Regions from separate parts of the Marinomonas sp. FW-1 genome, predicted to be linked through region 1. Evidence: predicted binding sites of a transcription regulator. Region 1 holds the regulator's gene; the other holds the start of a gene.

Region 1 (3,895 bases):
GTACAGCACAAAGCCATCAAGAAACTTAGTCGAAAGCGATGCACTTCGTGGCTCGCCCGATTATTTCATCACCGATGTGCAGGTAAAAGAGTTTGATGAAAATGGAGGGCTAATCGAAACACTGAACGCCAAACAAACCTCTCACTATGACCTTAAAGAGAAAACCTTGCTCGAACAGCCTAGTGTTGCCCGATATTCAGAATCGGGACAATGGCATGGAAAAGCAGATAAAGGGGTTATTGAAGACGGAAGTAATGATATTCTATTAACAGACAACGTAAGAGCAACGAAAAAATATCAGCAGTCTGAAGACATCCAGCTTAGCTCGGACAACATGCACTACGTAGACAAAGACAAATCATTGACCAGCTACGGAGCTGCTACCTTGATATCAACCCAAGGAAAAACCTCCGCGAATAAGATTACAACCTTTATAAACTCAGAAGAAGTCGTGATGACAGGATCTGTACGAGGAAACTATGAAACAACTCATTAACGCCAGCATGTTGCTCACTTCTGCCCTTATTGGACAATACACTTACGCTTTACCAGATGACCTTAACAAGCCATTAGAAATTCAAGCTGATGAAGCCTCTTTCGACCAGAATTCAGGCGAAGCCATCTATAAAGGCAACGTCTTTGTAAAACAAGGCTCCATAGAAATCCAAGCACAGTATTTAAAAGTCACAACAGACCCAAGCACCCGCAGATTTAACAGCCTAGAAGCCACAGGGTCGCCAGCAAAATTCAGTCAACAAATAGATTGGAATGGCAACATAGTTATCAGTAGAGGGAATGAAATCCACTACCAAACCGACGAATCCAAACTTGAAATCACTGGAGATGGATACCTAAGCCGTATGCAGAATTCTATCTCCGCTGATTACATTCTCTACATGATCCAAGATGGCACCTTTAGCGCAGAGAAAAAAGATTCTGGTCGCGTCAATATGACCTTACAGCCACAAACTACTGAGGCAAAATAATAGATGGCCTTACTAGAAGCAAAACACCTTGCAAAAAGCTATAAAAAACGCAAAGTAGTAAAAGACGTCTCAATTTCCGTTGAATCAGGCCAAGCCGTTGGTTTATTAGGACCAAACGGAGCAGGAAAAACCACCTGTTTCTATATGATAGTTGGTATGGTCGCCAATGACGCTGGCGGCATATTTATTGACGGCATAGACATCACCCATGACGCCATGCACACTCGCGCCCAAAAAGGTGTTGGCTATCTTCCTCAAGAGGCATCTATTTTTAGAAAAATGTCTGTAGAAGACAATATTTTAGCGATTTTAGAAACACGCAAAAATCTCACTAAAGCACAACAACATGAAAGATTAGAAGAGCTCTTAGAAGAGTTCCATATCACCCATATCCGCACCAACTTAGGAATGGCATTATCAGGAGGTGAAAGGCGCCGGGTAGAAATAGCAAGAGCGGTTGCAATGAACCCAAAATTCATTCTGCTTGATGAGCCATTTGCTGGAGTAGACCCAATCTCCGTTGGTGACATAAAACAAATAATTAAACACCTCCAAGAAAGTGGAATCGGTGTCCTAATTACCGATCATAACGTCAGAGAAACCCTCGACATCTGCGATAAAGCTTACATTGTTGGTAATGGTTATATCATCGCATCAGGCGATGCCAGTACAGTCATCAACAATGAACAAGTAAAAAAGGTCTATTTAGGCGACGACTTCCGCCTATAACCCCTTATCATTGCTGTAGAAAGGGAGTAGTATGCACAACTCGTTCCAATTCACTCAAACAAAAAGAGTTGCTCCATGAAGCAGTCTTTACAATTAAAGCTAGGTCAACAGCTAACCATGACCCCACAACTGCAGCAAGCTATACGCTTACTGCAGCTTTCTACGTTGGATTTGAAGCAAGAGATTCATGAGTTCCTAGAGTCGAACCCACTGCTTGAGCTTGATGATGACGAGCAAACTCATAATGAGTTACCTGCTAGCATAGAGTCAAAAAGCGCAACAGAAACACCTCTAGATAACGGTGAAGAAGCACGCCTAGAGTCCGAATGGACAGAAAGCATCCCAGAAGAGCTATCCATAGACAGCAATTGGGATGATACTTACCAAAGTTCAGCTGCGGTCAGTGACAACCTTAGCTTTGAAGGCGATAGCGATTTTGAAAGCCGTAACGCACCTGCTGAAAGCATTCAAGACCATCTTATCTGGCAACTAAACCTTACTCACATGTCTGATAGAGACCTTGAGATTGCCTATGCCATCATTGAATGTGTCCAGCCTGATGGATACTTAAGCATTACACCTGACGACATCTGCGAATCACTAAGCATTGAACTTGAAGACCTAGAAATGGAAGAAGTCATTGCGGTTCAACATAGACTGCAGCGCTTCGACCCAGTCGGCGTCTGCTCTATTGATTTACGTGATTGTCTGTTGGTGCAATTAGAAGCTTTCCAGACTCACCCTCTATACAAAAGCACCTATAACCTTATTGACCATTATTTACCCTTATTGGGCAATAGAGATTTTGCGCAACTAAGCCGCAAAACAAAATTAAAAGATGAAGCGCTAAAAGAAGTCATTAGCTTAATTCAACAACTAAACCCGCGCCCAGGCTCGGTTATTGATGCCGATGATACCGATTACGTTATTCCTGACGTGTCAGTCAAAAAACGTAATGACGTTTGGCAAGTTGAATTAAACAACGACGCTCTTCCACCAATAAAAATCAATGAAACCTATTCCGCCATGGCCAGCACCGCTGCCACAGCCGAAGATGCTTCTTACATCAAAAACTCACTACAAGAAGCTAAATGGTTCATGAAAAGTTTACAAAGCAGAAATGAGACGCTACTAAAAGTAGCCAGCTGCATTGTCAGCAGACAGATCGATTTTTTTGAGCTTGGTGAAGAAGCCATGAAACCAATGGTGCTTCATGACGTAGCTGAAGAAGTAGGCATGCATGAGTCAACCATATCTAGGGTAACCACTCAAAAATACATGCACACACCAAAAGGGATATTTGAATTAAAATATTTCTTTTCGAGCCATGTTAATACAGCCTCTGGTGGTGAGTGCTCTTCGACAGCAATTAGGGCCATGATCAAAAAACTTGTTGCTGACGAACCTGCTAAAAAACCTTTAAGTGATAATAAGTTAGCTGCCATTTTGGCAGATCAAGGCATACAAGTTGCTCGACGGACTGTAGCCAAATACCGTGAGGCGATGAACATCCCTCCTTCCAATGAACGCAAACGACTGATCTAAACGGAAAGCATTTTATCATGTCCTTGAAATCATTATTAAAAGCAGACCTCGTTCTCGCAAAACAAGATATCATTAGCAAGAAACGCGTATTAGAAAACCTCGCGGAAGTAGCGTCAAACCGACTTCACTGTGATAACGAAGCCGTCTATGATGCACTGCTAGGTCGAGAAAAACTTGGAAGTACTGGTATAGGCAATGGAATAGCCATTCCGCATTGTCGACTAGAGTCCGCAAATCACACCGCTGTAGTGGTAATGTCACTACAGACGCCTATCGATTTTGACTCTATAGACAAACAAGCTGTCGATCTTATATTTGCGTTAATTGTTCCGCCACATGAATGTGACCAACATCTATCAACACTGGCTCAAATTGCAGAATTAGCACAGTCTCCAGAATCATTGGACAAGCTGCGTACTGCTCAAAGCAACGAAGAGCTATTCAGTATTTTCAACTCATTAATATAGGTATAAAGCATGCTGGAAGAGTCTATTGTTATTATAAACAAACTTGGCTTGCATGCCCGTGCAGCAGGCAAACTCATAGAAACAACCACACGCTTTTCTTGTGATATCACCATCGAAAAAGATGGGCGTAATGTGGATGGAAAAAGCATCATGGCAATGATGATGCTT
Region 2 (3,895 bases), 230 kb from region 1:
CAGCGTAAACTCTGCTAACTTAGCCCTTTCCTCTGAATCCCCTCCTTTGCTTTCCTCAAAGTCTACATTCATACTGATCCATGTGGAGTGTTAAAAAATACAATAAATAGAACACGGCTAAAGATTAGAGGTTCTGAGTGTTGACTTTAGCCAAGCATTTATATCTTTCACAACCGATTTGCGATTGCTTTCCCCGTTCACATTAATGAATTCATGATCAAGCTCTTTGTATATTCGGTATTCAATATTGTCTTTTCCTGCTTCTACAAGAGCCTGCATCATTTCATCGACTTCTTGAGGAGAAACAGACACATCTTTTCCTCCTTGAATGACAAGCAAAGGCGTGTTCACTTTTTTGAGAACGTCAAGTTGATCAATAGATAACATTTGATACCACCAGTTGTAGCCATGCCCACTTACTTCTAGCTCAAATGGTTTGCTATTGATAATGTGATCAGAAAAACCTCGGAACCCCGACATATTACTTTCTGCTTCATCGCTATTTTCAGAGCCAGATTTAATACTGTGTAAAACATCATCGATAAACTTTCGGCCACCGCCATTGAAGGAAATCGTTGCGTCTATATCGTCAACTTTTGTCGTCACTAAATTAGCAATAACCGCCCCCTCACTGCCCCCAAGTATAATAAGGTTGTTATATTTGCCACCTTTACGAACAACATCAAGAACCATTTGAATATCGGCTACTCGCTGTTCTGGACTATCATTATGAATATATTGGTCCGGACAATCCTCACGTTCAGCATCGGAACTAAAGCTCACGTTTTTATCGATACCATATTTTTCTATTAAAAGGACGTCAGCTTCTGGCCAAACATTTTTATAGCTCGTAAATATTGACTCGACTTGTAAAACACTATTGCAATCAGAGCCTTGAAGAATGAGTAATAACGTATCGCTTGGTGACGTATCTAATTGCTGAAGAAGGTAATAAGTTACATTTGAACCATCATTCCTACCCAGAGCATGAGTACTTATGCTCTGGGCATTCACAGAAACAGTTAAAAAAATCAGCACTAAAGATATAAATCGGAATGTCATTTTATCTACCTAACACTTGGCTATTTAGTTACTAAGTGTAATTTAGTGTCAGATAAAAATTAAGGCTATTTTCCAGTGCTTGTTATGTATTTTCATCTGGCTTATAAAAATGTGCTAACGCTGACTGCCATTGTCCCATGGCAGCATAATGTGCAGCCGCTTTGTCACCTTACTCTCAGATAAAATAGTGATCTACATCTAAAAGAAAGCTTCGCTTTCACGGCAGATCACGCTGCGCTCATCAGCCCTACAGGGTGGCTTGGAATGCAAGGTATTTTGTTGACTGATGTAAATCGGGGTCAAAACCCGAAGTAGTAACCCCTACCTAACCCTTGGAAGACATTAGGGGAAGGGATGTTTACGTTGTCGGGAAAAACGACCAAATTTTACTCAACAAACCTATCAACGATGGCGCATTGAGATAAAAACGCACCAAAACTAGGCGTTTTTAGGGGTTCGTTTTCTTGCGATAATAACGAGCAATACGCCACCCAGAACACTTAACGTGGCAATTACAAGGTGTAAAGTGATGGATTCATTGGCAAAAAACACGCCTCCTATTGTGGCGATGATGGGAACAAGTAGCTGTAACACGGCAGCGATGGAAGCACTAAGATAAGGCAAAACGGAATACCAGATAGCGTAACCTAAGCCAGACATAATAGCGCCTGAGGTAACAGCGAGAATAATGCCTTCAAGTTGTGCGCTTTCTGGTTCATCGTTATAAAAATGAATAACAAGCAACGCGACCAGTATCATGGGAATAGTACGAACGAAATTAGAAGTGGTGGCAAATAAAGGTTTAGCCGAAATTTTGCCTCGCCATGTGTACAAGCCCCACGCCACGCCTGCTAAGGTCATTAACACGAAGCCCAATAAAGAGGGAGACGACAAAGTGGGAAGCACTAAATAAACAAAGCCTGCAAAGGCTATCGCCAGACCTAACCATTCCAGCCAAACCAGTTTTTGCCCAGCCCACACAGCGAATAAGATCAAGGTCAGCTGTACGGCGCCAAACAGTATCAAGGCTCCCATTCCGGTCGATAACGTCACATACGCATAAGAGAAGCCCAAGGCATAGATAAAGAGCGCAAATGCAGACAACCAGCTACCTTCTAACCAGGTGGCTTTTAAATCATTCTGTTGATGCTTTAAAGACTGAAACAAACAGAGCAACACCAAGCTCGCTGCGCCGCTAAGTAAGCGCCATGTGGTGAATTGAGCGGGATTGATAAGGCCATCGTTCAGCGCCAGACGACACAAAACCGAGTTTGCCGCGAACGCCAGCAAAGCCAACAACACAAAGACACATAAACGTAGCAAACTTGTCATCAATTTGTTCAACAGCCTAGTTAATCTTAGGCGTGTGCCTAATAAGGAAAGCCCCACTTTTACGCACTGGCACCAGATTTGCAAGTCTCATACTAACGTCCACCAGCTGCATTTTGATGGACCCGAAAAGGAATCGACATGACAACACTTTTGATTTTTACCGATTTGGATGGCACTTTACTTGATCATCACACCTACAGTTTCAAGCCTGCACTGGCGGCTCTTCAGTCGTTAAAGACTTTCTCAATTCCTTGCATCATCAATACTAGCAAGACATTCGCAGAGCTTGCCTCCCTTAGAAAAGAGCTCAATCACCAGGACGCTTTTATCGTAGAAAACGGCTCTGCGGTTTACATTCCAAAGAAAACACCGCTTTCCATTGATGAACAACTAGAAGATTGCGGCGACTATTGGCGCAAGTCATTTGGCCCTAAGCGCGACGAACTTATCAAGCTGACTAACGATAAACAAGACCAATACACATTCAAGCGTTTTAGCGATATGACCTATCAAGAGCTTATGTCCATTACCGGGTTAAATAGCACGAACGCACAATTGGCGATGCAACGAGAATTCACGGAACCCATGGTTTGGACAGATTCGAACCTTGCTCTTAACGCACTTCGTGATGACCTTGCTCCATATGACGTGCAGATCCAAAAAGGCGGACGCTTCGCGCATTTGATGGGCGAGCACTGTGACAAAGCCAACGCCATGCTATGGCTGAAAGAATTATATGAAGTACAGAGCGACGATGACGTGATTACGATGGCGTTAGGCGACGGTGAAAATGACATAGGCATGCTAAGCCAAGCCGATATTCCCGTGGTCATTCGCTCACCTGTGCACGCGCCACCAGAAATCCCTAACCGTTGCGACGCTTGGCTAACCGATGCTTATGGACCGGAAGGCTGGGCTCAGGCGATTAATTTGCAACTCACTAAGCAAGGTATTTTGTAAGCGACGAAAAGAACAATAAAACAAACCATTATTACGACTTTAGGAGAATTATTATGGGCGACTTTCATCAGAACGGTATCATCACCACGCTTCACAATCTGGCACACCGCCCGTTAGAAGAAATGGAAAAAGAACTGTGTGAGTTTGCGAAAACACGCCCAATGTCTCTTATCCTTCCTTGTCTGTATTCCGAGCTGGAAACAGACGCCATGCCGAATATCTTGAAACACTTGCAGCAAGTTCCCTACTTGTCTGAAATTATCATTGGCTTGGACAGAGCCACAGAAGAGCAATATCGTCACGCCTTAGAATTCTTCAGCGTGTTACCGCAAAATGTAAAAGTGCTGTGGAATGACGGCCCTCGCCTTAGAGAAATTGATAGCGTCTTAAAAGGCGAACACCTTTCTCCATCGGACCCAGGTAAAGGCCGTAATGTTTGGTTCTGTATGGGCTATAACTTGGCGGCAGGCAAAGCCGAATCGATTGCCATGCACGACTGTGATATCGTCACTTATGACCGTGAATTATTGGCGCGCCTTAT

The links. Region 1 encodes sigma-54, which starts transcription at its own class of promoters, with help from an activator protein. Its sites were predicted from a motif close to TGGCACNNNNNTTGCTNT; they were not measured.
Region 2: C1X04_RS11460 (HAD-IIB family hydrolase) is a predicted target of sigma-54. The motif match lies at 2,462-2,479, and genes of this name have one in related genera.

What each region holds. Positions count from the first base shown of each region.
Region 1 is NZ_CP025987.1:2,219,773-2,223,667, forward strand. It holds gene lptC (LPS export ABC transporter periplasmic protein LptC) at 1-496, shown strand, start outside; gene lptA (lipopolysaccharide transport periplasmic protein LptA) at 480-986, shown strand; gene lptB (LPS export ABC transporter ATP-binding protein) at 990-1,715, shown strand; gene C1X04_RS10430 (RNA polymerase factor sigma-54) at 1,791-3,260, shown strand; gene ptsN (PTS IIA-like nitrogen regulatory protein PtsN) at 3,278-3,727, shown strand; gene C1X04_RS10440 (HPr family phosphocarrier protein) at 3,737-3,895, shown strand, end outside.
Region 2 is NZ_CP025987.1:2,450,378-2,454,272, forward strand. It holds gene C1X04_RS11450 (S9 family peptidase) at 118-1,062, opposite strand; gene C1X04_RS11455 (DMT family transporter) at 1,501-2,394, opposite strand; gene C1X04_RS11460 (HAD-IIB family hydrolase) at 2,533-3,354, shown strand; gene C1X04_RS11465 (glycosyl transferase) at 3,408-3,895, shown strand, end outside.